Regions from separate parts of the Pantoea anthophila genome, predicted to be linked through region 3. Evidence: predicted binding sites of a transcription regulator. Region 3 holds the regulator's gene; each other region holds the start of a gene.
The links. Region 3 encodes ArgR, which controls arginine synthesis, uptake and breakdown. Its sites were predicted from a motif close to ANTGAATAAAAATACANT; they were not measured.
Positions count from the first base shown of each region.

Region 1: argF (ornithine carbamoyltransferase) is a predicted target of ArgR. The motif match lies at 1,846-1,863, and genes of this name have one in related genera.
Region 2: argC (N-acetyl-gamma-glutamyl-phosphate reductase) is a predicted target of ArgR. The motif match lies at 4,180-4,197, and genes of this name have one in related genera.

Region 1 is NZ_CP110473.1:3,443,457-3,450,231, reverse strand. It holds gene pyrB (aspartate carbamoyltransferase) at 1-531, opposite strand, end outside; gene argF (ornithine carbamoyltransferase) at 816-1,823, opposite strand; gene rraB (ribonuclease E inhibitor RraB) at 1,986-2,402, shown strand; gene miaE (tRNA isopentenyl-2-thiomethyl-A-37 hydroxylase MiaE) at 2,459-3,220, shown strand; gene OJ965_RS18595 (OprD family porin) at 3,582-4,901, shown strand; gene OJ965_RS18590 (histidine phosphatase family protein) at 4,915-5,703, shown strand; gene OJ965_RS18585 (GNAT family N-acetyltransferase) at 5,698-6,198, opposite strand; gene OJ965_RS18580 (hypothetical protein) at 6,430-6,775, shown strand, end outside.
Region 2 is NZ_CP110473.1:187,261-194,035, forward strand. It holds gene ppc (phosphoenolpyruvate carboxylase) at 1-2,631, opposite strand, end outside; gene argE (acetylornithine deacetylase) at 2,985-4,133, opposite strand; gene argC (N-acetyl-gamma-glutamyl-phosphate reductase) at 4,301-5,305, shown strand; gene argB (acetylglutamate kinase) at 5,320-6,096, shown strand; gene OJ965_RS03445 (argininosuccinate synthase) at 6,121-6,775, shown strand, end outside.
Region 3 is NZ_CP110473.1:515,677-522,451, reverse strand. It holds gene mscM (miniconductance mechanosensitive channel MscM) at 1-2,548, shown strand, start outside; gene mdh (malate dehydrogenase) at 2,838-3,776, opposite strand; gene argR (transcriptional regulator ArgR) at 4,205-4,675, shown strand; gene yhcN (peroxide/acid stress response protein YhcN) at 5,183-5,446, shown strand; gene OJ965_RS05050 (YdgH/BhsA/McbA-like domain containing protein) at 5,521-5,784, shown strand; gene yhcN (peroxide/acid stress response protein YhcN) at 5,876-6,139, shown strand; gene OJ965_RS05040 (barstar family protein) at 6,193-6,462, opposite strand; gene OJ965_RS05035 (NAD-dependent succinate-semialdehyde dehydrogenase) at 6,518-6,775, opposite strand, start outside.

The sequences.
Region 1 (6,775 bases), 980 kb from region 3:
CAGCGCCTGGGTCAGGGAGTGCACGGTGCGGCCATATTTCAGATCCCCCACCATCGCCACGTTCAGGTTATTCAGGCGGCTCTGGGTCTCCTGGATGGTGAAGAGGTCGAGCAGGGTCTGGGTCGGATGCTGGTTGGCCCCGTCACCGGCGTTCAGAATCGGGATGCCGCCGGAAAACTCCGTCGCCAGCCGCGCCGCGCCCTCCTGCGGATGACGCATCACAATCGCATCCACATAGGTGCCGATGACGGAAATGGTGTCGGCCAGGGTTTCGCCTTTTTTGCCCAGTGACGTGTTGCTGCCGTCAGCAAAGCCCACCGCTGACGCCCCCAGACGGTGAATCGCGGTTTCAAACGACAGGCGGGTGCGGGTCGAGGCCTCAAAGAAGCAGCTGGCAATCACCTTGTGCTTCAGCAGTTCCGGCTGCGGATGGGCTTTCAGCTGAGCGGCGGTGTGCAGCGCCAGCTCCAGCTCTTCACGACTGAGGTCGTTAATTGAAATGATGTGCTTGCGGTATAGCGGGTTAGCCATAACTCTCTCCTCTGCGCGGCCGGATTGCGGACAAAAAAAAGCCCCTGCTTAAGGGGCTTTTTTATGATCGGGTCGATGACCGAAAGAAACAGCAGCACCGCCTGCGGTCAGGCGTGATGGCGCGTCAAATTGTCCGCTGTGCTGTCGCATATTTCCTCCGGCAAATTGGGGCGCATTATACCCGTTCGCGGTGGCGCAGCAAGGGAAAACGTTTGCGCTGCGGAGAGGGCCGGGGCGGCAGGTGGGCGACAACCTGTGGCGTCAGCCCGCCTGTCGCCGGACGATCAGCGCTGGCCCAGCGTGGCCACCATCACCGCTTTGATGGTGTGCATCCGGTTCTCGGCCTGGTCGAAGACAATGCTGTGTGCCGACTCAAACACCTCGTTGCTCACCTCCATGCCGTTAGGCAGATCGTACTGTTCCGCCATCTGCTGACCCAGCGTGGTCTGATCGTCATGGAAAGCGGGCAGGCAGTGCAGGAATTTCACCTGCGGGTTGCCGGTCAGATCGAGCATCGCCCGGTTAACCTGATAGTCACGCAGCAGGGCGATACGCTCTGCCCAGACCTCTTTGGCTTCGCCCATCGACACCCAGACATCGGTGTAGATGAAGTCTGCGCCTTTGACGCCGTCGGCAATATTGTCGGTGAGGGTGATGGTACCGCCGGTCTGACGGGCGACCTCACGGCACTCAGCCACCAGTTGCGCCTCGGGCCAGCAGCTTTCCGGGGCCACCAGGCGCAGATCCAGTCCGGTCAGCGCCGCCGCTTCCAGCATGGTGTTACCCATGTTGTTGCGTGCGTCACCGACATAGACCAGCGTCATGTCGCTGAGTTTTTTGCCCGGCAGGTGCTCCTGCATGGTCAGCAGGTCGGCCAGCAGCTGGGTCGGGTGAAATTCGTCTGTCAGGCCGTTCCAGACCGGCACACCGGCATGTTCCGCCAGCGTTTCAACCAGCGCCTGACCGTAACCGCGATACTGGATGCCATCGTACATCCGGCCCAGCACCCGCGCCGTGTCGCGCATCGACTCTTTATGGCCGATCTGGCTGCCACTCGGGCCGAGATAAGTGACGTTAGCACCCTGATCGTAAGCGGCAACTTCGAAAGAGCATCGGGTACGGGTCGAGTCTTTTTCGAAGATGAGCGCGATGTTTTTGCCTTTCAGGTACTGCACTTCGCTGGCGCTTTTTTTCGCCTGCTTTAATTCAGCGGAAAGGGTAAGCAGGTGATCCATTTCGGCGGGGGTAAAATCCAGAAGCCTGAGGAAATGGCGCTGATACAGCTGACTCATACAACACTCCGGTAATCATTAAAGTGAATTAAAATTCAATCTAACCGTATGAATATGCATTTTCAAGAGCGGGTGCCAATAAACTTGTCGTTTTGTGTAGTGGCGCGACAGGCAGTGTGGGAAAATAGCGGTTTATTGCCGAACTCAGAGAGGAACATCGTTATGGCATATGAAGCATTGCTGGAAGAGCAGCGTGAAGAGACGCGGCAGATTATCGAAGAACTGCTGGAGGATGGCAGCGATCCCGATGCGCTCTATACCATCGAGCACCATCTCTCATGCAATAATTTTGATTCGCTGGAAAAAGCGGCCGTTGACGCCTTTAAGCTGGGTTATGAAGTGACCGAGCCGGAAGAGCTGGAGCTGGAAGATGGCACGACCGTCATGTGCGTTGACATCCTCAGCGAATCGGCGCTGAAAGCGGAACTGATCGATGTGCAGGTTGAGCAGCTGGTTAACCTGGTCGGTAAATACAACGTCGATTATGACGGCTGGGGCACCTATTTCGAAGATCCCGATGCCGAAGAGGAAGATGACGACGCTATCGACGATGAAGATGATGATGGTGTTCGCCACTAAGTCGCCCGGGCGGAGCCCTCTCCGCCTCTTACCTTCTCCTGCTCTGTTCTGACATCATGAATTACGCACCGCTACTCGAACCGATCTGTCAGTTTCTGCACTGCCGCACGCCGCAAGCCTGGATTGATGAGGCGCGCAAGCCGGAAAACCTGACCCTGCTGCTGACCGACCATCTGGTGTGCGAACTGAAAGCCGCGCAGACCGCGGTGTGGTTAATCCGTAAGTATGTGGCCGACAAGCCGAGCGGCGAGGCGATTCTCGCCTGGCTGAAGCCCTATGAAGACTTCATCTTCCGCGAAGATGGCGACAGCGACTTTATCAATGCCCATAAAAATCTGACCAAACGCATCATCGTGCGCAATGCGCTGCCCTGGGCCGATGAGCTGGTGGAAAAGATGGTGCTGCTGATTAAAGAGGAGCTGCATCACTTCTATCAGGTGTGGGAGATTATGCAGTCACGCGGACTGGTCTATCAGAAGATCACCTCCAGCCGCTATGCAAAATCTCTGCTGCGTGAGGTGATCACCCATGAGCCGGAAACGCTGGTGGATAAGCTGATTTGCGGCGCTTACATTGAGGCGCGATCCTGCGAACGTTTTGCCAGTCTGGCTCCCTGGCTGGATGATGAGCTGGCGAAGTTCTATCTGTCGCTTCTCCGCTCCGAGGCGCGCCACTATCAGGATTACCTGACGCTGGCTGCGCAGATCGCGGCAAAAGATATCGCGCCACGGGTGCAGGCGATTGGCCGGGTCGAGGCGAAGCTGATTAGCGAGCCGGACACGGAGCTGCGTTTTCACAGCGGCGTACCCGCCTGGTGAATCCCTGAGGGCACCCTGATCGGGGTGTCTCTTTTTCTGATTGGGTGATCGCGTTTATATTTCCTGCGTGGCGCTGTTTTAAATAACGCGCTGTGTAACGCTTTATTTTAAATCACGCTGGCAGACAAAGATATTTTGTGCCACCTATCACATAACGGCTTTTTTACGCTGACTTTCCGCCCTTAAATAAATATAGTCCCGGAGTCAGTGCGGGATTGTTATTTTTTTAAGCAAAACCCGACTCGCTGCCCTTTTTAACAGAGGGCAGTGGGTCGGGTTTTTTTATGGGTTAACGGCACCAGGTCACCCTTATTGTCATGGGGTGACGGATTTTTAATATCGCCAGGTGAAGGACTTCATAATGAAAGGAAAACGTTATTCTCTGTTATTTGTTTCGCTATTTTTGACCCTTTGCTGGGGAAATGTTAATGCGTCTGGCATTCAGACCTCCTCCGGATTATGGCGTGACGCTGCGCTCGATCTCAGACTGCGCAACCACTGGAAGTATCTCAAGGAGAACGAAGCGCAGCCCACTGCGGTTCACAACGCCTGGGGCCAGGCCGCGACGTTCGATTTTCGTTCCGGTTATCAGTGGGACCTGCTCGGGTTTGATGCGACCTACACCCGCGCCGTACGCCTGGGCGCCAGCGACTACTTCTCCACGCGTGGTCTGCTCTATGATAGCGGCGGGAACATGGAAAAGCGGGATGCGCACGGCTTCAGCAAGTTCAGTCAGCGCTATCTTAAGCTGAAGCTCGGCAACCGCGCGCTGCGGTTCGAGGGAAAGGCGGGCTGGCAGGAACTGAAAAATATCGGTGTGCTGACGACCACGGATCGCCTGTCGCGCAACAGCTATGCCGGCTACAGCGGTGCAGTGACGTGGCAGAATGCCCGGCTGGATCTTGCCATGGTTAACAAAGCCATACGGCACGACTCGGGTAAAACGCTGGCGCTGCAAACCCAGGCCCGGCAAAAAATCGACGCCATTTACACCGCGGCGCTGAGCTACAAAGATAGCGGTCACGCGCTGGCCTATGCGTTTGGTGAGGCCGAACGCTATCAGCGCCGCCATGTCATAGAGGCAGGCTATTCCCTCTCGCCACACTGGTCACTGGCTTCGCAGATCTATGGCAGCCAGGCGCTGGAAAAGTATAAAAGTATGCCCGCCAGCAAAAGAACCTTTGATCACCAGGCATGGCACTATGTCGGGGAGGTCATCTGGAAGCAGGGCGCCTGGACGCAGAGGCTGGCTGCTGGCTGGACCTCCGCCCCTAAAAAGCAGGCGGTGGGATATTATGCCCGACCCCTGACTAAAAATACCCGGGGACGTTTCACTTCACTGACCTCCGCGGGCAAAGATTATATGCGTGACAGAGAGCTGGCGCTGGTCTCTCTGAGTCAGTATGAAATCACAAAGGGGATCAGCAGTGGAATACAGCTTAATTATGGTCAGTTCCATTATCGTAATAATCTTGTACGAACTGGCGAGGTTTCATTAATTAATCAGTTCAGTAATCAGCATCCCTCCTTTAAACATCTGACGCTGTTTACGCTGACCGGTTATGGCTGGTCATATAAAAACAGTAAAGAGACTCCGCGCCTGAATAGTCAGGGAAAAGTTCAGCGCTCCCGCAGTTTATCCGCCGAAGTGGTCATTCAATATAAATTCAATCTTTTTTAACCCGGAGAGTAAAATGAAAACGAAACTGAAAACCCTGATGTTAATTGCCCTCATCTCCGTCAGCACTGCCGGCTCCGCCTGGGCCGCGGATGTGATGCTCTATGTGACCCGGCATGGCAAGACCATGTTTAACACGGTGCATCGCGCCCAGGGATGGGCCGATACGCCGCTGACCGCTTCCGGCGCCGCGGTTGCAGAGCAACTGGGGCGGGGGTTGCAGCCGTTGCCCTTCGTCGCGGCCTGGTCCAGCGATTCGGGTCGGGCGAGAGAAACCGCGCAGCTGGTGATGAAGAACTGGAAAAATCCGCCTGTGCTGAAGGAGATGAAAGGGCTGCGCGAGGTGGGATTTGGCCTTTATGAAGGCGATCTGGATAAAAATCTGATTACCGCTGCCGCCCTTCAGGCGGGTTATCCCTCCGACACGGCGCTGCTGGAGGCATTCAACGCCGGTAAAATTCAGATGGACAGGATGATCGATGCGATTCATGAGGCGGAAGCCGCAGGCACGCCATCGCTGCCTGGGATTAAATCCTCCGGCCAGGCCGAAACCTATCAGCAGGTAGCTAAGCGCATGGTGGAGAGTATTACGGCAATCGCGAAGCAGGCGCAGCAGCAGGGCGGAGGCAATGTGCTGGTGGTCAGTCACGGTATGGCTATCACCACGCTGCTGCAGGCGCTGGGCGATACTTCGTTACGCGAGCAGCTTAAGAATGCCAGCGTGACGCTGCTGCGCTACACCGATAATGGGCAGTTCAAAATCGAGTCCATCAACGATATGCGTTACGTGGAGCGCGGCTTATAAGGTCTTCAGCATGCGCACTTCGCAATCCACATGGCCGGTGCAGCCCATCGCGCCCTCGATGTGCGCAAAGCCCAGCGACTCATAGAGTCTGATGGCGCGGGTGAGGCTGGCGGTGGTTTCAAGGTAGCAGCGACGGAAGCCGTGGCTGCGTGCATGATCCATCGCCCGCAGTGCCAGCTCGCGCGCCAGGCCCTGGCCGCGCACCACGGGCAGGAAGTACATTTTCTGCAGTTCGCAGATGTCTGGCGCACTGCAGGCGAGAGGCGCCACACCTCCGCCGCCCACCACCTTGCCCTGATACTCAACAATCCAGTAGGCGCTCTGATCGGCACTGTAGAGCTCAAACAGCTGGTCGAGCTGGGGATCGGAGACGGTATAGCCCTTGTCAGCCGTCAGGCCAAATTCCGCCGAAACAACGCGGATGACATGAGCGATATGCGGATTATCGGCGGCAGTAATCGGCCGCACCTGGAGGTGTTGAGAGTCAGGAATCATGTTGGGGTTGGGTTATGCGAATCGGTTAGACATTTACCAGAAGTAACATTATCGTCATCTAAAAGCAATATTACTGATAATCCTCAGACGCTTTTAATGCCATTTACATTTCTGACTACGATGCAGGAATTCTTTTTAATTTTAATGATTACCCGCCTTATGAATAAAAGTGCGTTCTTCTCGCATTTCTGAAAATAAGGCTGTCTTTGTATTGAGATCTGTCTTTATTCGTTGTTGCAAATCAACGCTATCTGGCTTTGCTTCGGTAAGTTGAACGCTTCAAAAAGCGATAAAAATAATATTTTGAAAAAAGGAAGCTATGAAATGAAATGGCCATTTGTTGTGGCAATTGCTTTATTCTCTTTGATGTGTTCATCAGCGGAGATTAAATCCTCAGAGGAAGTTTTAGCAGACAAAGTCCTGACGGCATCGGGCAGTAACGACAGCACTCAACTTTCTGAAAAAGATTATGAACAGATAACGGCCTATCTTTCAGAAGGACGCGCTTACTGGATAAGACTCTACCCGGTTCTTACTCGTTCGCCTTTCTTAGGGCAAACCTCTTTTCAGGAAGGTT
Region 2 (6,775 bases), 330 kb from region 3:
TGCTGCCACGCCCGCAATGGTCACCATCAGGGCCTGCTCAACGCGCGGATCCGGCTCATCGCCGCGTGCTTCCTGTGCGCGTGAACGATGCAGCAGTTCTGCCTGGAGGACGTTAAGCGGGTCGGTGTAGACGTTACGCAACGCAATTGACTCGGCAATCCACGGCTGGTCGGCCATCAGGTGCGAGTCATTGGCGATGGTCAGCACCGCTTTGATATCGGCATCAAGCTGATCGCGCAACTGCTTGCCCAGCGGCCAGAGGGATTTGTCGACCAGACGCTGATCGTAATACTCTGCCAGCCACAGGTCCGCTTTTGCGAACACCATCTCCAGCATCCCCAGACGGGTAGAGAAGAAAGGCCAGTCACGGCACATCGCCTCCAGCTGATCCTGATGACCTGCCGCCATCGCCTGCTGCAGGGCCGCACCGGCACCCAGCCAGGCAGGCAGCATCAGACGGTTCTGCGTCCAGGCGAAAATCCATGGGATGGCACGCAGCGACTCCACGCCGCCGGTCGGGCGACGTTTAGCCGGGCGTGAGCCGAGCGGTAATTTACCCAGCTCCTGCTCCGGCGTGGCTGAACGGAAGTAGGGAACGAAGTCGGCATTTTCACGCACATAACCCCGATACATCGCACAGGAGTCAGCGGAGAGCTGATTCATGATGTCACGCCATTCGCGTTTTGGCTCCGGCGGTGGCATCAGGTTCGCTTCCAGAATTGCGCCGGTATAGAGCGACAGACTGGCGATGGTGACGGCCGGTAAACCATATTTGAAGCGAATCATCTCGCCCTGTTCGGTGACGCGCAGCCCGCCGCGCAGACTTCCTGGCGGCTGCGACAGCAGCGCGGCATGAGCCGGTGCGCCGCCACGGCCAATACTGCCGCCGCGTCCGTGGAACAGGGTCAGGGAGATGCCCGCTTTCTCGCAGGTTTTGATCAGTGCATCCTGCGCCTGATATTGCGCCCAGCTGGCGGCCATCACACCGGCATCTTTCGCCGAGTCAGAGTAGCCAATCATCACCATCTGTTTGCCCTGAATAAAGCCGCGATACCAGTCGATGCTCAGCAGCTGGCTCATCACATCATTGGCGTTGTTCAGGTCATCCAGAGTTTCAAACAGCGGTGCAACCGGCATCGCATAGCTGATGCCCGCTTCTTTCAGCAGCAGATGCACGGCCAGCACGTCAGACGGGGTTTTCGCCATTGAGATCACGTAGGCGGCGATGGAGCCCTGTGGCGCTTCAGCCGCGACGCGGCAGGTTTCCAGCACTTCACGCGTCTCGTCGCTGGGTTCCCAGCTGCGCGGCAGCAGAGGACGCTTAGAGTTCAGCTCACGGATCAGGAAGGCCTGCTTATCCGCTTCAGACCAGCTTTCATAGTCGCCCAGTCCCAGATAGCGGGTGACTTCGGCAATCGCTTCGGTGTGACGGGTGCTCTCCTGGCGCAGATCGATACGCACCAGCGGCACGCCAAAACATTTCACGCGGCGCAGCGTATCAAGCAGCTGACCGTTGGCGATAATGCCCATGCCGCACTGCTGCAGCGACTGGTAGATGGCAAACAGCGGGTCCCACAGCTGATCGTTGGAGACCAGCAGGTCGGCCGGACGCGGCAGACGCTCGCCTTTCAGGCGATGTTCCAGGAATGACTGCGTGCTCATGAGCTGGCTGCGCAGACGCTTCAGGATCACACGATAAGGTTCGATCGCTTCCGGATCGCCGCTGAGTTCACGGATCTCATCGCTGCACTCCGACATCGACAGCTCGGAGATCAACACGCCGATATCGCGCAGGAACAGGTCAGTGGCTTTCCAGCGGCTCAGCTGCATCACATGACGGGTGATCGACGCCGTCACATTCGGGTTGCCGTCGCGGTCGCCGCCCATCCAGGAGGTGAACCGGACCGGCACGAAATCCACCGGCAGCTTAATGCCAAACGCCTCTTCTACCTGTTCGTTCAGCTCACGCAGAAAGGCGGGAACGCCTTCCCACAGGCTGTTTTCCACTACGGCAAAGCCCCATTTGGCTTCATCGATAGGGGTGGGACGGTATTTGCGGATTTCATCGGTGTGCCATGCCTGCGCGACCAGCTGGCGCAGGCGGCGCATAATCTGGTTACGTTCGTAGTCAGAGACATCGCTGTGGTCGAGCTGTTTCAGGCAGCTGTTAACTTCGACCAGCTTGTGAATCAGGGTACGGCGGGTGATTTCGGTCGGATGCGCGGTCAGCACCAGCTCCAGCGACAGCGACTCAATGGCCGCCAGAATGTCGCTTTCACGGATATCTTTCTGCTGTTTCAGAGTCTCAAAGGTCTTTTTCAGCAGTTCCGGGTGATTCGCCCCTTCGCCACTCTGGGAAATGGTCTGATACTGCTCGGCCACGTTGGTTAGGTTAAGAAACTGGCTGAAGGCGCGTGCAACCGGCAGAAGCTCTTCGTTGGAGAGATTCTGCAGCGTATTGAGCAGTTCTTTACGATGTGTGTCATTGCCTGCACGGGATGACTTGGAGAGCTTACGGATGGCTTCAACCTGGTCGAGGATGTTCTCGCCCAGAGCTTCCTTAATCGTATCCCCGAGCAGTTTGCCGAGCATACTGACATTACTTCGCATTGCGGAATATTGTTCGTTCATTGGACCCTGACACCCTTATCGTCTTGAAAAACTTCTACACCCGACCTTTCAGGCAGCAGAAAAATCGGCAACGTTCTGCTCCCGCTAATCTACAGGGAACCGGCTCCGTTGCCGCCTGTCAGCATTCTGAAACGTTCTGGATAGTCACCCGGTGGGCATAACAACGTCTTTTATCTAGCCACGTAATGTTGCGTTCGTCAAATGCGTTAAAGTGGGCTGAACAGGTCGCTAAATAACGGAAATTCGAAGAATTTATCGGGAACAAAGCGGGATAAGTTATTCTTATTGGTAAATCCCGCAGAATGAGGGGGCATTTTACTGTTACTACAGTGAAATGCCCCATTTACTGTCAATCAGTGACAGAAATGCTGCACAACCTGACTGATAAGCGCCCGTGTCGGCTTAATAAATGCAGTATCAATAAATTCATCTGGCTGATGGGCCTGATTAATGGACCCTGGCCCCAGCACCAGCGTCGGACAGAGCTGCTGAATAAAAGGGGCTTCGGTGCAGTAGTTGACGATTTCGGTCGGCGTGCCCAGCAGTTTTTCCACCACACTCACCAGCTCATGATTCGCCGGACACTCATAGCCGGGAATCGGCGGATGCAGTTCGGCCACCGTGACACGGCCTGGCCAGCGTGCGCTGACCGGAGCCAGCGCCTCGTTAAGCAGCCCATCCAGATCGCTGAGCGACAGGCCCGGCAGCGGACGGATATCCATATGCAGTTCACAGCAGGCGCAGATACGGTTAGCGGCATCACCGCCATGAATATGGCCGAAGTTCATGGTGGGATAAGGGATGGCAAAGCCATCATGGTGATAACGCTCCTGCAGGGTCGTGCGCAGTTGCATCAGATGGGTAATCGACTCATGCATCAGTTCAATGGCGTTCACGCCGCGAGCCGGATCGCTGGAATGACCCGATTTCCCTTCAATACGGATCACATTCGACAGGTGTCCTTTGTGTGCCCGCACCGGCTTGAGTGAGGTGGGTTCACCGATGATGGCGCAGTCGGGGCGCAGCTGCGTCGATTCAGAGAAATATTTCGCGCCGGCCATCGTGGTCTCTTCATCGGCCGTGGCAAGAATATAGAGCGGCTTGCTGAGGGTGCTGACATCCACATCCCGCAGCGTATCGAGAATAAAGGCGAAGAAACCTTTCATGTCTGCCGTGCCCAGGCCATAGAGCTTGTTGTCGTGCTCGGTCAGGGTAAAGGGATCGCGTGTCCAGCGGCCATCATCAAAGGGAACGGTATCGGTATGCCCGGCTAACAGCAGGCCGCCCGCACCGGTTCCGGTCCGCGCCAGCATATTAAATTTATTGCGGGTGCCGGGTACAGGCTGCACTTCCACGCTGAAGCCGAGGTCACGAAACCAGCCTGCCAGCAAATTGATTAAAGTTTCATTACTCTGATCCAGAGCCGCATCGGTTGCGCTGATCGACGGTGTGGCGATTAACTGGCGGTAGAGTTCAATAAAAGGCGGTAATTTTGTCTTCACTGTTGACGGTCCTTGGGTTAGGATGTATCCATATTCATGCATTAATAGTGAATAAAAATACATTAACGTCCTCTGCAAGGAAACCTTAAATCACTGCAGAAGACTGAGTGGGTTACGGGGCAAGGCCGCGGCCCGGGACGTGCGACTGTAAAAGGGGTTACAGCCTGATGTTGAATACGCTGATCGTTGGTGCCAGTGGTTATGCTGGAGTAGAGCTTGCCACCTTCCTGAATCGTCATCCACATATCAACATAACCGCTTTAGCGGTTTCGGCGCAAAGCCCTGATGCAGGTAAGCGCTTGTCTGATCTTCATCCGCAGCTGAAAGGCGTGGTGGATCTTCCGCTGCAGCCACTGAGCAGCGCGGCGGAGTGGGCAGACAAAGTGGATGTGGTCTTTCTGGCGACGGCGCATGAAGTCAGCCACGATCTGGCTCCGGAATTTCTTAAGGCGGGTTGTGTGGTGTTCGACCTGTCGGGCGCTTTCCGGGTCAATGACGCTGAGTTCTACACCCGCTTCTATGGCTTCACCCATCAGCATGGCGACTGGCTGGACAAAGCCGTTTACGGCCTGGCGGAATATCAGCATGAAAACATCCAGCAGGCGCAGCTGGTGGCCGTGCCGGGTTGCTATCCGACCGCCGCGCAGCTGGCGCTGAAACCGCTGGTGGATGCCGGACTGCTAAACGACGCGCAGTGGCCGGTCATCAATGCCACCAGTGGCGTGAGCGGTGCCGGCCGTAAAGCCAATGTCGGCACCAGCTTCTGCGAAGTGAGCCTGCAGCCTTACGGCCTGTTCAATCATCGTCATCATCCGGAGATTGTGGCCCACCTTGGCACCCCGGTGATCTTCACACCACATCTGGGCAGCTTCCCGCGCGGTATCCTGGCGACCATTACCTGCCGTCTGAAAGCGGGTGTCAGCCGCGAAGATATTGCCGCCGTTTTCCATCGCGCCTATGACAATAAGCCGCTGGTGCGTTTCTATGACCAGGGTGTGCCGGCGCTGAAAGCCGTCGTGGGCCTGCCTTACTGCGACATCGGATTTGAGACGCAGGGCGAGCATCTGATTGTCGTGGCAGCCGAAGACAATCTGCTGAAGGGTGCGGCATCACAGGCGGTGCAGTGCCTGAACATCCGGTTCGGCTTCCCAGAAACGCAGTCACTGATTTAACGGACAAATAAACCATGACCAATCCATTGATTATCAAACTGGGCGGTGTGCTGCTGGACAGCGAAGAAGCGCTGGCCCGCTTGTTTGAAGCGCTGCTGAAATATCGCAGCACCCATCAGCGTCCACTGATCATTGTCCACGGCGGCGGTTGCCTGGTGGACGAGCTGATGAAAAAGCTGTCGCTGCCGGTGATGAAGAAAAATGGCCTGCGCGTCACCCCAGCCGATCAGATCGACATCATTACCGGTGCGCTGGCGGGAACCGCCAATAAAACGCTGCTGGCCTGGGCGAAAAAATCGGGCATCAACGCGGTTGGCCTCTGCCTGGGTGATGCGGGCATCGTGAATGTCACCGCCTTCGATCCGGAACTTGGCCATGTGGGCCACGCCATGCCAGGCGATCCGGCACTGCTGAATACGCTGCTGGCGGCGGGTTACATGCCGGTGGTGAGCTCTATTGGCATCACTGAGGGCGGCGAACTGATGAACGTCAACGCCGATCAGGCTGCGACGGCACTGGCTTCAACGCTGGGCGCGGATTTAGTTCTGCTCTCCGACGTGAGTGGTATTCTCGACGGCAAAGGTCAGCGCATCGAAGAGATGACCGCTGACAAAGCGGAGCAGCTGATCACCCAGGGCATTATTACCGATGGCATGATTGTGAAAGTGCACGCGGCGCTGGATGCCGCGCGTACGCTGGGCCGCCCGGTCGATATCGCCAGCTGGCGTCACGCTGAGCGGCTGCCTGACCTGTTTAACGGCGTGTCGATTGGCACCCGGATTCTCGCTTAACGACTCTGATTCAAGGATTACGAAATGCAAACGCAAAACATCAAAAAAATCGTTCTGGCTTACTCCGGTGGTCTTGATACCTCGGCAATCATTCCATGGCTGAAAGAGAACTACGGTGGCTGTGAAGTGGTCGCTTTTGTGGCGGATATCGGTCAGGAGCGTGGCGATCTGGAAGGTGTTGAGAAGAAAGCGCTGCAGTCTGGCGCCTCGGAATGCCACGTTGTGGATCTGCGTGAAGAGTTTATCAGCGACTACGTTTACCCGGTGCTGCAGACCGGTGCGCTCTATGAAGGCACCTATCTGCTCGGCACCTCGATGGCCCGTCCTATCATCGCGAAAGCGCAGGTTGAGCTGGCACTGAAAGTAGGCGCGGATGCGCTGTGCCACGGTGCAACCGGTAAAGGGAATGACCAGGTGCGTTTCGAAACCACCTATACCGCCCTGGCACCGCAACTGAAAGTGGTTGCCCCGTGGCGTGAATGGAACCTGCGTTCGCGTGAAGCGCTGCTGGACTACCTGAAAGAGCGCAATATCCCGACCACCGCCTCACTGGAAAAGATCTACAGCCGTGATGAAAACGCCTGGCACATCTCTACCGAAGGCGGCGTGCTGGAGAGCCCGGCCAATGCGCCGAATAAAGATTGCTGGGTCTGGACCGTCGATCCGCTGGAGGCGCCCG
Region 3 (6,775 bases):
CGATCAGTTCCGGGTTAACCGTGAACTCTCTGTCGCCCTGAATCAGCAGGCGCAGCGGATGGATCTGGTCGCATCGCAACAGCGTCTCGCCACTAACCAGATCATTCAGGTTCGTCAGGCTCTCTCGACGCTGCGTGAGCAGTCGCAGTGGCTGGGTGCCTCTAACCTGCTGGGTGAAGCGCTGCGGGCGCAGGTTGCCCGGCTGCCCGAGATGCCAAAGTCCCAGCAGATTGACAGCGAGATGGCGCAACTTCGCGTGCAGCGTCTCTACTACGAAGATCTGATGGCGCAGCAGGAAACCCTGCGTAAGGGGCATCAGGCCAATGGTCAGCCCTTTACCGCCGAGCAGAAGCGTATCCTCGATGCGCAGCTCCGCACCCAGCGTGAACTGCTCAATTCGCTGATCTCCGGCTGTGACACGCTGATTCTGGAGATCACCAAGCTGAAGGTCGGCAATACTCAGCTTCAGGATGCGCTCAGTGAAGTCAAAGATGCGACGCACCGCTATCTCTTCTGGACCGCCGACGTCAGCCCGATTGGGTTAAGCTATCCGCTGGACCTGGCGAGAGATCTTTCCCGGCTGCTGTCGCTGGATACGCTGGGTCAGCTTGGGAAAGCGATAGCAATGATGTTTACCAGTCGCAACACGGTGCTGCCAATTATTGGTGCGCTGCTGCTGGTTGGCTTCAGTATCAGCTCGCGCCGCCACTTCAATGCTTTTCTGGATCGTTCTGCCAGCAAAGTCGGCAAAGTGACACAGGATCGCTTTCGTCTGACCATCCGCACCGTGTTCTGGTCGATTCTGGTGGCGCTGCCGCTGCCGGTGTTGTGGGGTACGCTGGGGTATGGCCTGCAGAACGCCTGGCCCTACCCTATCGCAGTGGCGATTGGTGATGGCATTACCGCCACGCTGCCGCTGCTGTGGGCATTCATGATCAGCGCCGCCTTTGCCCGCCCCAACGGACTGTTCATCGTCCATTTCCGCTGGCCGCAGAACCGGGTCGCGCGCGCCATGCGCTACTACTCGCTGAGTATCGGGCTGATTGTGCCGCTGATCATGTTGCTTATCGCCTTTGGTAATCTTGAAGACCGGAAGTTCTCAGCATCGCTGGGCCGCCTCTGTTTCATCCTGATCTGCGGGGCCATCAGCATCGTCACCGTCAGCCTGAAGCGTTCCGGCATCCCGCTCTATCTCGATAAAGAGGGAAACGGCGATAACATAGTGAACCGGATGCTCTGGAACATGATGATCGCCATGCCGCTGATGGCAGCCCTCGCCTCTGCCGTAGGGTATCTGGCGACCGCGCAGGCGCTGCTGGCTCGTCTGGAAACCTCAGTCGCTATCTGGTTCCTGCTGCTGGTCATCTATCACATCATCCGCCGCTGGATGCTGATTCAGCGGCGGCGTCTGGGCTTTGATCGCGCCCGTCAGCGCCGTGCCGATATGCTGGCGAACCGGGCGCGCAGTGAAGAAGAGAAAGAACAAGGCACCCAGAACACCGACGCGATTGAAGTTGAGGAGCCGGTGATCGACCTGGATGCGATCAGTGCGCAGTCGCTGCGGCTGGTGCGCTCCCTTCTGACATTGATCGCCCTGGTCTCGGTGATTGTCCTGTGGTCTGAAATTCACTCGGCCTTCGGCTTCCTGGAGAATATCCAGCTGTGGGATGTCAGCACCTCCGTGCAGGGCGTGGAGTCGATTCAGCCGATTACCCTGGGGTCGGTACTGATTGCCATTCTGGTGTTTATCATCACGACTCAGCTGGTGCGCAACATGCCAGCCCTGCTTGAGCTGGCGCTGTTACAGCATCTTAATCTGACGCCGGGCACCGGCTACGCCATCACCACACTGACCAAATATCTGCTGCTGCTGATAGGCGGGCTCATTGGTTTCTCCATGATCGGCATAGAGTGGTCGAAGCTGCAGTGGCTGGTTGCCGCATTAGGTGTGGGACTGGGGTTTGGTTTGCAGGAGATTTTTGCCAACTTTATCTCAGGCCTGATCATTCTGTTTGAAAAACCGATTCGTATTGGCGACACCGTGACGATTCGCGACCTGACCGGCAGCATTACGCGGATCAACACCCGTGCCACCACCATTACCGACTGGGACCGCAAAGAGATTATCGTGCCGAATAAGGCCTTTATCACCGAACAGTTTATTAACTGGTCGCTCTCCGATTCCGTTACGCGTGTGGTGCTTACCATCCCGGCCCCGGCCAAAGTGAGCAGCGAACAGGTCACCACCATCCTGACGCAGGCGGCGGAACGCTGCAGTTATGTGCTGGATACACCGCAGCCGGAAGCCTTCCTGGTCGATTTGCAGCGGGGGATTCAGCTGTTTGAACTCCGGGTGCATGCCGCTGAGATGGGACATCGTATGCCCCTGCGTCACGAGCTGCATCAGCTCATCCTGCGCGGATTTGAGCAGCACGGTATTGAGATGCCGTTCCCGCCTTTCCAGATGCGCATGGAGACCCTGGGTAAGAAGCTGCCTGCCAGTAACGGGACACCGGCGGCCCGTGCCTATAAATCGGGTGGCCTGTAAGAGAGCATGCCTGGCAGGGTCGGGGAAATGTGAAGTTAAGCTGATAAAGTGTGCGCAGGGTGAATTTAACCGCGACGAATAAACCTGAAGCGAGGGGAACACGGTCAGAAGAGGAAAGCGTCCCGCACCAGGGATGGTGCGGGCCGAGCGTGTCATGGATGACGGCTTTTGCGTCTTTCCGATCTGACCGTGTTCCCCGCGCAGGCACACTCTCACAGCCAGATGAACCCGAATTTGTCACAAACAAAACGCCCGACGAAAGCCGGGCGTTTTCAGTCAGCGACGTCTGCTACTGCTTAACGAACGCCTCTCCCTGTTCGATATCTTTCTTCAGGGTTTCCAGCATGCCTGACAGCGCCTGCTGCTCATACGCACTGAGTGTGCCGATCGGCTTGCGTTCAGCAATCCCGTTTTTACCCAGCAGCAGCGGCTGTGAGAAGAAGCGCGCATGTTCGCCCTCACCTTCCACATAGGCACACTCCACCACGTTCGCTTCGCCATTCAGCGCGCGTACCAGTGACAGCCCGAAACGCGCAGCTGCCTGCCCCATCGACAGCGTGGCCGAACCGCCACCGGCTTTGGCTTCCACGACCTCGGTGCCGGCGTTCTGAATACGTTTGGTCAGATCCATCACCTCCTGATCGCTGAAGCTCACTCCTTTGACCTGAGAGAGCAGCGGCAGAATGGTCACGCCAGAGTGGCCGCCAATCACCGGCACTTCAACCTGGTCAGGCTGCTTGCCTTTCAGCGCCGCGACAAAAGTATTGGCGCGAATGATATCCAGCGTGGTGACGCCAAACAGACGGTTCTTATCGTAGACGCCATGCTTTTTCAGCACTTCCGCCGCGATAGCAACGGTGGTGTTGACGGGGTTAGTGATCACCCCGATCAGGGCTTTCGGCGCGGTTGCCGCCACCTGTTCTATCAGGTTACGGACGATACCGGCGTTAACATTAAACAGGTCCGCACGATCCATACCGGGTTTGCGTGCGACACCTGCTGAAATCAGGACCACGTCGGCACCTTTCAGGGCTGGCGTCGCGTCTTCTCCGCTGAACCCTTCAATAGTGACGGCAGTGGGAATATGGCTGAGATCAACGGCAACACCCGGTGTCACCGGGGCGATGTCATACAGTGAGAGTGCTGAACCTGCCGGAAGCTGGGTTTTGAGCAGAAGTGCGAGCGCCTGGCCTATGCCGCCAGCGGCACCGAGAACGGCAACTTTCATTCTTGACTCCTTATTAAGGTGGGGCAGAGATGGGCCGAAATTCTATCTGTGTAAGACCTTAATCAACTGCTCAGGCGATAATGATAATCCGCTGTTAATTCTACGTGTTTTCACACTTAATCGCCGGATTCAAAAGTTACTTATCATGTCGCCTGAATGACCGACAACCGTGCCGTCGTCAGACAGAGAACGGCTATGTTCGTTTTCTGTTACTACACCACCAATAGTATAACAACTTTGCAACCTTCGCCTTTCGGGGCTGTGACAGGGGTTTTGGTCTGAAGGGATTTATTTGCTATTATCGCCGCCCGCTAGCCGCCCGAACCCTGCTCATCAATCGACCGATTGCATAAAAATGCATTTAAATGCATAATCACCACTCTGCCGCGGGCGGATGCGCGGTTATTCTTTCTATTTATTGGTAACCTATGCGAAACCCATCGAAACAAGACGATCTGATCAAGGCTTTCAAGGCCTTATTAAAAGAAGAAAAATTCAGTTCCCAGGGCGAAATTGTTCAGGCGCTTCAGGATGAGGGCTTTGAAAATATCAATCAGTCCAAAGTCTCGCGGATGCTGACCAAGTTTGGCGCAGTGCGCACCCGTAATGCCAAAATGGAAATGGTCTATTGCCTGCCTGCCGAGCTGGGTGTGCCGACGACCACCAGCCCGTTAAAAAACCTGGTGCTGGATATCGACTACAACGATGCGCTGGTGGTCATTCACACCAGTCCGGGCGCAGCACAGCTGATTGCACGCCTGCTGGATTCATTAGGAAAGTCGGAAGGAATTCTTGGCACCATTGCCGGGGATGACACCATCTTTATTACCCGTGCGCGTGACTTCACGGTCAAGCAACTGCATAGCGCGATCCTCAACCTGTTTGAACAGGAACTCTGATCGCTGACTGGCGGCCGGCCATCCTGCGCCTGGTCGTCAGTTCATCTCTCTGCCGCGCTTTCTCTGCGGTTTGCGCTTCTCCTCTTCCCGTTACGCGCTCCTCTCGTGACTGCCGTTCTGCGAGGCTTGCCCCCGTTTTCAGGCAGCAGGCTGGTGGTCAGATAGCGTCGTCTGCTTCACCTTTTGCGCTATTTTACACTGCTTTACATCACTAATCCGGCCGCATTGCCCGGATCCAGATCAAACACCAGCCCGATATACCACCTTCTTTCGCACGAAACGTTAAAGTCATTTATCCCCTTGTTTCTGCTGTTAAAACACGCTCAAAGCTCATTTTTCACCCTGTTTTTATAACGTCCGGTTATTAAAAGTAGCCATAAGGATAAAGAATCACAAAAAAACATTATTAGCGCGGTATTAATTTCTGACGTTATTAGTCCTATACTTATTTTCGTGATGCAAATCACACTAACTAAAAAGATAAAAACAGACGACGAGGAAAATTTCATGAACGTAAAAACTACCATCGCTGCTCTTAGCGTGCTCTCTGCCCTGTCATTCGGTGCTGTGGCAGCAGAATCTATCACCGCCTCTCAGGCACAGGATCTGCAGGCTGTCGGCACCATCAGTGTCAGCGGTGTAGCGGGCTCACCGATGGATATCCGACAGAAACTGAGCGACAAAGCCGATCAGCAGGGCGCAAAAGCCTATCGCGTCATTGAGGCTTACAACAACGGCAATTATCACGCGACCGCCGCGCTCTATAACTAAGGCGTCGCCCCACTCCGGCTGATGCGATAAGCCGCGTGCCGGAGAGCGTAAGCAGAATTTCAGGAGAGCAGAAAATGAAAACCAAACTTGCCATCGCTGCACTGAGCATCGCCCTGTTTTCAGCAGGTGCCAGTGCCGCCAGCCTGGTTTCTAATGAACAGGCGCAGGGTTTGCAGTCAATGAACCAGACCATCAGCATTGCGGGCCGTAACGGCGACCAGACGCATATCCGTCAGGTTCTGTCGGAGAAAGCGGATGCGCAGGGCGCAAGCCACTATCGCATCATCGAAAACAACCAGGACAACACCTGGCATGTGACCGCTGAGCTGTATAAATAATTCACTGTGATGACGCCTTGTGGCGTTGAAAATATCGACGACCCGCACCAATGATTAACCGCAGGTTGTTGAATGTAATGAGGAGACGAACATGAACATCAAAACAACCATCGCTACAGTCAGTCTGCTTTCCGTTATGGCTTTCGGCGCTTCCGCCGCGCAGCTGGTAACCGGCGATCAGACGCAGAACCTGCAGCCTGCGGGCACCGTAACCATCAGTGGTACCGCGGGTGCACCGATGGATTATCGCGCTGAACTGTCTCAGAAAGCCGATGAACAGGGTGCCAGCGCCTATAAAGTGATCGAGGCGCGTACCGGTGATAACTACCACATCACCGCACAGCTTTATAAGTAATTCCTCGTCACTATCATGACGAACCCTTTGGCCCCGCTCGCCGGGGCCTTTTTTCATCTGACGTTAAAGTGAAGCTGACCTTCCAGCTCCTCTTCAGCTTCATCAAAGAGTAAAATCAGGGCCCCATAACGCCGTCGCTGTCCTCTGCCCAGATTGATGAACTCAATCTCCAGCGGCATCGGGAGCAGATCCCCCGTCACCACATCCCATAACCCATCCAGATCGCAGATGCGACGCTCATCCAGCGCGAATCGCTCGCTAAACTGGCGGAAAAAATGGGCCTGGTCGACAATTTCATTAAAATCAAAACGCTCGGTTTTCATGCTGACGGCTCCCATGCTCCGTCTGCGGGCGACCTTCGCCGCCCGTGCCCTTCTGCTAGCCCAAACCGCCCAGATGCAGCGCTTTGACCTCCAGATACTCTTCCATGCCGAGTACCGAACCCTCACGGCCCAGACCCGACTCTTTAACGCCGCCAAAGGGTGCCAGCTCGGTTGAAACGGCACATTCGTTAATGCCGATCATGCCACTTTCCAGCGCCGCTGAAACGCGGAACACCCGCTGCAGATTCTGCGTGTAGAAGTAGGCGGCCAGGCCAAATGGCGTATCATTGGCGCGGCGGATCACCTCATCTTC